DNA from 2 places in the Pseudarthrobacter defluvii genome. Region 1 is predicted to be linked to the other one. Evidence: predicted binding sites of a transcription regulator. Region 1 holds the regulator's gene; the other holds the start of a gene.
The links. Region 1 encodes HrcA, which represses chaperone genes, less so after heat shock. Its sites were predicted from a motif close to TTNGCACTCGNNNNNNNCGAGTGCNAA; they were not measured.
Positions count from the first base shown of each region.

Region 2: JCQ34_RS15385 (Hsp20/alpha crystallin family protein) is a predicted target of HrcA. The motif match lies at 2,285-2,311, and genes of this name have one in related genera.

Region 1 covers NZ_CP066362.1:2,141,788-2,146,195, forward strand. The annotation lists gene dnaJ (molecular chaperone DnaJ) at 1-1,122, opposite strand, end outside; gene hrcA (heat-inducible transcriptional repressor HrcA) at 1,211-2,224, opposite strand; gene JCQ34_RS09875 (DUF3097 domain-containing protein) at 2,399-3,247, shown strand; gene JCQ34_RS09880 (DUF4870 domain-containing protein) at 3,324-3,734, shown strand; gene hemW (radical SAM family heme chaperone HemW) at 3,744-4,408, opposite strand, start outside.
Region 2 covers NZ_CP066362.1:3,302,259-3,306,666, reverse strand. The annotation lists gene JCQ34_RS15400 (hypothetical protein) at 1-129, shown strand, start outside; gene JCQ34_RS15395 (FAD-dependent monooxygenase) at 143-1,762, shown strand; gene JCQ34_RS15390 (hypothetical protein) at 1,947-2,138, shown strand; gene JCQ34_RS15385 (Hsp20/alpha crystallin family protein) at 2,387-2,809, shown strand; gene JCQ34_RS15380 (NAD(P)H-hydrate dehydratase) at 3,028-3,963, opposite strand; gene JCQ34_RS15375 (histidine phosphatase family protein) at 3,947-4,408, opposite strand, start outside.

The DNA.
Region 1 (4,408 bases):
GTTCCCGAACCGGTCCCGGAGCTTGGCGAACATGCCGCCGCTGGCGGCCAACTTGCCTTCGGTAATCTGCTCACCCCGGAGCTTGGCAAGTTGGCGCAGGAGGTCCTCCTGCGCGGAGTCGAGCTTGGCCGGGGTGTCCACCTGCAGATGCACCTTCAGGTCGCCGCGGCCATAGCCCCTCAGGTGGGTAACACCCAAGCCGCGCAGGGTGATGATTTCGCCTGACTGGGTTCCCGGCTTGACGTCGATCTCCTGGGTACCGTCGAAGGTTTCGAGGCTGACGTCCGTGCCCAGGGCCGCAGCGGTCATGGGGATGTGCAGGGTGGCGTGCAGGTCATCGCTTTCGCGCACGTACGTGGGGTCGTTGTTGACGCGGATCTCGACGTACAGGTCGCCCGCCGGGCCCCCTGCAGGGCCGGCCTCGCCCTGGCCGGAGAGCTGGATGCGGGTACCGGTGGCGACACCGGCGGGAACCTTGATGGTCAGCGACCGGCGGCTGCGGATGCGGCCCTGGCCACTGCATTCGTTGCAGGGATCCTTGATGACAGTGCCGAAGCCTTCGCAAGTGCCGCAGGGGGCTGCCGTCATGACCTGGCCGAGGATGGAGCGGACGGCCCGCTGGACCTGGCCGCTGCCGCCGCAGATGTCGCAGCGTTCCGGCTGGGTCCCGGGACGGCAGCAGGATCCATCACAGGTGGGACAGACCACAGCGGTGTCCACCTCGAGCTTCTTGTTGACTCCGAATACGGCGTCGCGGAGGTCGATCCGGACACTGATGAGTGCGTCCTGGCCGCGGCGGACGCGCGACGCCGGACCCGAGGCACCACCGGCGCCAAAGAAGGTGTCGAAAATGTCCTGGAACGCGAATCCCTGGCCTGCGTAACCGGCGCCGCCGAAACCGTTGTCCGTGCCGTTTTCATTGCCGGTGGTGTCGTAGATCCTGCGCTTCTGGGGATCGGAAAGGACCTCGTAGGCGTGCGTTACCGCCTTGAACCGCTCTGCAGCGTCGGCACCTGGGTTAACGTCCGGGTGAAGGGTGCGGGCCAGCTTGCGGTAGGCCTTTTTGATCTCTTCGCCCGTAGCTTCGGGTGAGACTCCAAGGACGTCATAGTGGCTGCTCAAAATTCGTGTCTCTTCCTTGTTGTACTGCGTTCAGTTGGTCGGCCAGGGCTCTTGTTTCACAGCCGGAGCAAGCTCCGGCAGCCAAGAGTCAGGGCCCCAAAATCCTCGAAAGGTAGCGGGCTACCGCCCTGACGGCGGCCATGGTGGTGGGATAGTCCATTCGGGTAGGACCGAGGATTCCCACTTTGGCTGCGCTGTCCGGACCGTAGCCGGTGGCCACCACGGAGGCCTCAGCAAGCCCGTCGTAGGGGTTCTCCCTTCCGATGCTGACAGCCACGCCCCGGTGGTCCTGGGCCATCTCGCTCAACAGCCGCAGCATCACCACCTGTTCCTCGAGCGCCTCCAGCACAGGGCCAATGCTGAGGGGAAAGTCCACATTGGACCGGGCGAGGTTGGCGGTGCCGGCCATGACCATGCGGTCTTCCCGACTGCTCTGCGCCAGCCCCTCAAGGCCGACGGCCAGCGCGTGTGCCGCCTGGCGCTGCGAGTGGGGCGTTGCAGCCACGACGGCGGGAAGGGCCTGGGCGAGGTGGCTCAGCCGGGTTCCCCCCAGGGCAGCCAGGAAACGGGTGCGCAACTCGGCCAGCGCCTCGTCGCCAAGGTCCTGGCCGACGTCCATGACGCGCTGCTCCACCTTGCCGCTGTTGGCGATGAGGACCACGAGGACCTTCCGCGGTGCCAGCAGCACGAATTCGATGTGGCGGACAAGTGCCCTGCTCAGGTGCGGGTACTGGACCACGGCCACCTGGTTGGTCAGTTGCGACAGCAGCCGAACGGTTCGGTCCAGTACGTCGTCGAGGTCGTCCGCGCCCTCCAGGAGGGTCTGGATGGCACGGCGTTCTGCAGCCGAAAGGGGCTTGACTGCCGAGATCTGGTCGACAAAGAGCCGGTAGCCCTTGTCGGTGGGGATCCGGCCGGCGCTGGTATGGGGGGCGGTGATCAGCCCCTCGTCCTCCAGCGCGGCCATGTCATTGCGGATGGTGGCGCTGGAAACGCCAAGATGATGCCGCTCCACCAGGGCCTTTGACCCAACCGGCTCGCGGGAGTGGACGTAATCCTCCACGATGGCCCGCAGTACTTCCAGTTTGCGTGGCTCGCTCACTCTCCACCTCCATCCATGGTCCGGGGCCGCCCGCCCCGCCCGGTGCCACCCGGGGGTTAGCACTCGACATGCCTAAGTGCTAACAGTCTATTATGCCTCGGCCCGTTGTTAGCATTGGTACCGCTCCGGGCGAAACTCCCGGGCTAAGGAGCTAGCGCTAGGCGGATCGATTCCATGGATTACCAGAACTGGGGCCCCCGGGGCATTTCCGCTCCCACGCGGACGGAGCTGCCCGAGGTCCCCGTGGAGCGCGGCATGGTGCTTGAGGAAGTACAGTCCGGCTGGGTGGGCGCCGTCACCCGCGTGGAGAAGTCCGGCGGAATGCACGTCGTTGCATTGGAGGACCGCCGCGGAAAGTCGCGGTCCTTCAAGCTGGGGTTCGGTTTCCTCCTCGAGGGCCAGCCCATCCGGTTGATGCCGCCGGCGCCCAAGGCGGCCGTCGGTGCTCCCGCCGGCAGGACTGCCTCCGGTTCGGTGCGCGTCTCCGGCCAGCGCGCCCAGGTTGCCAAGGCAAGCCGGATCTGGGTGGAAGGCAAGCACGACGCCGAACTGGTGGAAAAGGTCTGGGGAGACGACCTGCGCGTGGAAGGCATCGTCGTCGAGCCCCTCCACGGCATCGACGACCTGGCCGCTGCCGTCGCGGACTTCAGGCCCGGCCCGGGCCGCCGACTCGGTGTGCTGGTGGACCACCTGGTTCCCGATTCCAAGGAATCCCGGATCGCCCACGCCGTCATGGCGTCCCCGGGCGCGGCCGGCAACGTCCTGATCGTCGGGCACCCGTACGTGGACGTGTGGCAGGCAATCCGCCCTGCAGTCCTGGGCATCGAAAAATGGCCCGCCATCCCCCGCGGGCAGGACTGGAAGACCGGGATCCTCAATGCCTTCGGCTGGCCCCACGCCACGAAGGAAGACATCGGCCTCGGATGGCAGAAGCTGCTCGGTGCCGTACGCACGTACGCGGACCTCGAAGCGTCGCTGCTGGGCCGGGTTGAGGAAGTCATTGATTTCCTCACCGTGCCCTGACGGGCGGGCGACGGCCGCAAAGCCAGTATTCTTGGTAGTAGTCAGCACCAACTTGCACCTCAGAAGGACACAGACTGTGGCAGAAAACGCACGTGATCACAGGGACGGCCAGGGCCGTTCCGAGTACCATGGCGTACCCGCCAACGCCCTGCCGCTTACGGCCAGCGAAGACCGCCAATGGGCCACGCTGGCTCACTTCGGCGGAATCCTGGGGTGTATCCCGTCGCTGCTGATCTACCTGATCTTCCGCGACCGCGGGCCGTTCACCGCCCAGGAGTCCAAGGAAGCGCTGAACTTCAGCCTGCCGCCCACCATCGCCGCGGTCCTGGCCAACATCCTGGTCTTCATCCCCTACGTGGGGAACATTTTCGCGGTCATCGCCACACTGATCTGGGTGGCGCTCACGTGCTTCTCGGTGGCCGCCGGCATCCACGTCAACCGCGGCCAACCGCACCGCTACCAGTACAACCTGCGCTGGATCAAGTAGCGGCCCAGGTCAGTCCGGGAGGATGCGGCGGACCACCGCGTCTGCCAGCAGCCTGCCCTTGAGGGTCAGGACCAGGCGTCCCCGGAAAGCGGCAGCGGGCTCCACCAGGCCGCCCGCGATCAGCCCGGCCACCTCATGCCGCCCGGCAGCGCTAAGCGTTGACACCTCGAGCCCTGACTGCAGGCGCGCCTCGAGCATCACCTTTTCCAGGTTTGTGGTTTCCGCATCCAGGGTTTCCCTGCCGGCAGCCGGCGACAGCCCCTGCGACAGCCTGTTGGCATAGGCGGACGGGTGCTTGACGTTCCACCAGCGGACCCCGCCCACGTGCGAATGTGCGCCGGGGCCGATCCCCCACCAGTCGTCTCCCCGCCAGTAGGCCAGGTTGTGCCGGCACGCCTGATCCGGAGTGCGCGCCCAGTTGCTGACCTCATACCAGCCGAGCCCTGCTTCGGTGATCAGCTGGTCGGCGAGCTCGTACTTGTCGGCGTGGTCGTCGTCGTCAATTCCCGGGACTTCGCCACGGCGCATCTGGGCTGCCAGCTTGGTCCCTTCCTCGACGATCAGCGCGTAGGCGCTGATGTGGTCAGGCTGGTAGGACAGGGCCGTCTCCAGGGAGTGGCGCCAGTCGGCCAGTGTCTCCCCCGGCGTGCCGTAGATCAGGTCCAGGCTGACGG
Region 2 (4,408 bases), 1.2 Mb from region 1:
AGCGTTCCCGGCTCCATCAGCTACAAAGTGCTTCCCGGGCTCCGCCGCGATGAGGTGCTGGCGGACCCGGCCAGGATTGCGGCCGCCGGAACCGACCACGCCTGGTGGCGGCTCCGCACGCAAGAGTGACGGCCGGGCGCGCATGCCTAGGGGGCAAAGCACGACGGCGGACACGGACGTTTTAGTGGTCGGCGCCGGTCCCGCCGGGCTCACCACCGCCCTCCAGGCCCTCGCCCACGGTGCCACCGTGCGGGTGGTGGACCGGCGGGAGCGCCGGGCCCGCCCGTCAAGGGCGCTGATGCTGCATGCCCGGGCCCTGGAAGGACTACGCCCGCTGGGCGTAACCGCTGACCTGCTGGACCGCGCGGACACCACACCCGAAGCACAGATCCACCTGGGCCGGCGGGTGGTTGAAGCCCGGCTGGGGCACGCAGACCTTCCGGACACTGCCTTCCCGCACCTGACGCTGGTCCGGCAGGCCGACGTCGAGGAGGTGCTGTGGCAGGCGCTGCAGGACAGGGGTGTGGCGGTGGACTGGGGCGTGGAATTCGTTGGACTGCACCGGAACAACGGCGGGGGACCGGCCCGGCAAAGCCGCGGCCAGGTCCACGCGGAGCTCCGTGGAGCCGGCGGGCCTGAACAGCACCTCTCCCATTTCCTGGCCGGCTGCGACGGACAGTCCAGCACCGTCCGCGGCATCACCGGCGCCCAGTGGCGCGGAGGCCCGTACCGGGTGGAGGCCGTCCTGGCCGACCTCGAACTTGCTGGCCCCCTGGACCCCGGACTGCTGCACGTGGCGGTGGGGCGTGCCGGGCTGGCTTTCCTCTTCGCGCTGGGCGAGGGTGCCACGTGGCGGATGCTGGCCACCCGCCCGGCGGTCCCGGGCTCCAGCGCCCGCTTCGGCCAGCTTGGTCCGCCCGTGCCGCCGGCGGAGGTGGCGCGGCTGGTGAATGAGTCGGGCCTGGGAGCCACCGTGCGTGAGGTGGGATGGTCCGCCCAGGTCCCGCTGCAGCACCGGATTGCCAGCACGTTCGGGAGCAGCCCCGTCTTCCTGGCCGGCGACGCCGCCCACGCCCACTCACCGGCGGGAGGACAGGGCATGAACAACGGCATCCTGGACGCCCTCAACCTCGGTTGGAAGCTGGGGTTCGCCTCGACCGCCGGCAGACCGCTGCCGGAACTGCTGGAAAGCTACGGGCGGGAGCGGCTGACCGCAGCCCGGCGGGTGCTGGCGCTGACGCACCTGATCTTCTTCGGCGAAGCTTCGCCGCATCCGGCAGCCCGCCTGGTCCGCACCATCCTGCCGGCGTTGGCTCCAGTCATGCCTATCCTGCTTCGCCGGCGGTGGCTCATCGCGAGGGGAGTCAGGCTGCTGGCGCAGCCCTTCGTGAACTACCGGAACAGTGCCATCTCGCGCGACGTTACACCCGGGGCCAGCGGGTGGACGCGGCCGGGCGAGCGGCTGCCCGATGCCGTGGTGTCGGTTGACGGACAGGTGATCCGCCTGCACGAGCTGACCGCCGTGCCGGGCATTCACCTTTTGCTGGGGCGCGACGCCGGCCCGGTGGCCTTGGGTGCCGGCCGCAGCTTTCCAGCGGTGGACAGCCAGCCCCGGTTGCTGCACGTCCACCGCCTCACCAGCCACCCCGGCGCCGGCATTGTTGCCGTCCGCCCGGACGGCTACGTGGGCTTCCGCTGCGGCGGGGTGGACCCGGCCCAGCTGCTCGACTGGCTCCGCCTGGTCGGTGCAGCCCGGGACTAGGTACGCTCCGGGGTCAAGGCGACCCTCCGCCGTCGTGATGCTCCATCACTTATGGCTCCTAAAGCGGCCTTTTAGGGACCAAAACTGATAGAGCAACCGGGGTGGGGAGGGTAGTTGCGGAGGGATTGCGGGCGTAGTCTGGTCAGTTCAAGACAGATCAGTCCAGCATGAGAGGGGAAGTTCCATGACCATCCCGCCAGTGCACGAACCTGAGCCGTTTCCGCCCGAACCCGGTCCGGAGCCCACCTCACCGGATCCCACCCAGCCGCCCGGTCCGCCGTCCCCCAACCCGTTCCCGGCACCGCCGGCGCCCGGCCCGCTGCCGGTGCCGGATCCAGGGCCCGCGCCGCTTCGCCCGGATCCCACCAGGGACTGACGGTAAACCCGCAGAACAGTGACTCCGAAGAGGGGCCTTCCGCGCAGCAGCAGCTGCGCGGAAGGCCCCTCTTCATGCTGCGGACGTCGCGAAAATCAGGCCCGCTTCGGACCCAAAAATAGGCAGGAAATCCGCGGCTGAACCCCCTTGAAGACCTCCTGCTGCAGTGCTAAAAAATCTATATCAGCCACTACAGATAAGGCTGATGTGGAAAGAGTGTTGGACCATCTCTTACGAGGAGGGAAGCCATGTTGATGCGAACCGATCCGTTCCGCGAGCTGGACAGGCTGGCCCAGCAGGTCCTCGGTACCACCGCACGCCCGGCAGCGATGCCGATGGACGCGTGGCGTGAGGACCAGGAATTCGTCGTGGCCTTCGACTTGCCCGGCGTCGCGGTGGATTCGGTGGACCTGGATGTGGAACGGAACGTCCTGACGGTGCGGGCGGAACGGCCCGATCCCGTGGGCAAGGACACCGAACTGATCGCCGCCGAACGGCCGCGCGGCGTCTTCAGCCGCCAGTTGGTCCTCGGCGACACCCTGGACGCGGACAAGGTCAAGGCCAGCTACGACGCCGGCGTCCTGACGCTGCGGATCCCGGTGGCCGAAAAGGCCAAGCCGCGCAAGATCGAGATTGAAACGAAGGGGGCAAAGCAGGAGATCTCCGCATAGCCGGCAGGGATCCCGCCCGGTGCAGGATCCGAAGAGGTCCGACAAAAGGCTCGGGAGGCGGGCACATCTGTTGACTGCCTTTTTGGGGCGAATCGCCATCTGTGCAACGCCACAGCGCCAGACAGCGCATCGGCAGCGTAGGCCTTAACCTTCCGACACGGTGGCCCCCGGGTTGAGCCGGGGGCCATCCGCGTGACAGCGCATGCGGCAGGCCTGCGTCAGACGCTGAATTCCAGCATCAGGGCGGGCAGTTCGTCAGCCAGTTCGCGGGCCAGGAAGCCGAGCGGTCCCATCCTGCTGGCCAAGCGGTCCCCCGCGGCTGCATGCAGGTGGGTTCCCCAGCAGGCTGCCTGGGCGCCCGTGGTTCCGCGGGCACGGAACCCGGCGATGGCTCCCGCAAGCACGTCGCCGCTGCCGGACGTGCCCAGCCCGCCATACCCTGTGGTGATCTTCCACAGCTCCGGCTCGTCCGGGTTCAGGCCGGGCGGCTGGGTTATCAGGCCCTGGCAGCTGACCACGGCGCCGAACCTGGCGGAAATCTCGGCCAGGTCCTTTTCGAGGTCATTTACGTCCCGCCCCAGCAGGACCTCCGCTTCCGTCGGGTTTGGGGTGAGGATCAGCCTTCCGTGCCACGGGCCAAGTTGGTCCTCCAGCGGCACCAGGGCACCCAGCGCGTAGGCATCGAGGACGACGGCGGGACCTTCCCCCGCGCCGGCGTCGCCTTGGGCGCCACTACCCTCGCCGCCCTCGCGGCTGAGCAACGCTTCCAGAAGTTCATTGGCAAGGTCGGGATCGTCCAGGCCCGGGCCCACCAGGATGGCGTTGGCTTTATCCAGGTAGGAGGAAATCCGGTCCAGTTCCGGCTTAACAGAGCCAGCGGCGGTTTCCGGGAGTCCGATCGAGCCGCACTCGGGCACGGCCACCCCCAGCTGCACTGACACCGATTCGGCCACCGCCAGTGTGAGCTTCCCGGCCCCGGCGCGCAGGGATGCGGTGCCGGCCAGGAGGGCTGCCCCGGGGGTGGCCCGGGCCCCGCCCACCACCAGCACCGACCCGCGGGAATACTTATCAGCGCCCGGCGCCGGCAGCGGCCACTCCCGCAGGAGCGACGGCGTCACCAGGGTGGGGCCGGATGCTTCAGCGCGGGCGGACACTGGTGTCTCCCGCGTGCTGGGTGACCTCGACGCCCTGCTCCGCCAGATGGTCGGCCACGTTGAAGCTTTCCAGCGTCCACGGCCCCACGCCCGAGGGCCGGACGAACTTGGTCAGTGACGCGTTGAGGATGGCCTCCCTGGCCGCCAGGTCCAGCAGTTCCTTTTCGCTGAGGCCTTCCAGGACATACCGGAACAGCATGATCACGGCGTCATGGCACACCAGCATGACCCGCTGGCCCATGCCTGTGCTGTTCAGCTCCGCCAGGACGGATCGCAGACGCAGCGCCACGTCCGCCCACGATTCCCCTCCCGGCGGCCGGTAGTACAGCTTGCCCAGCCAGTCCCGGCGCTCGGATTCCCCGGGGTAGCGGTTCTCCACTCCCAGCCGGGTGAGCCGGTCCAGGATGCCCAGTTCGCGGTCACGAAGCCGCTCATCAGTGCGCAC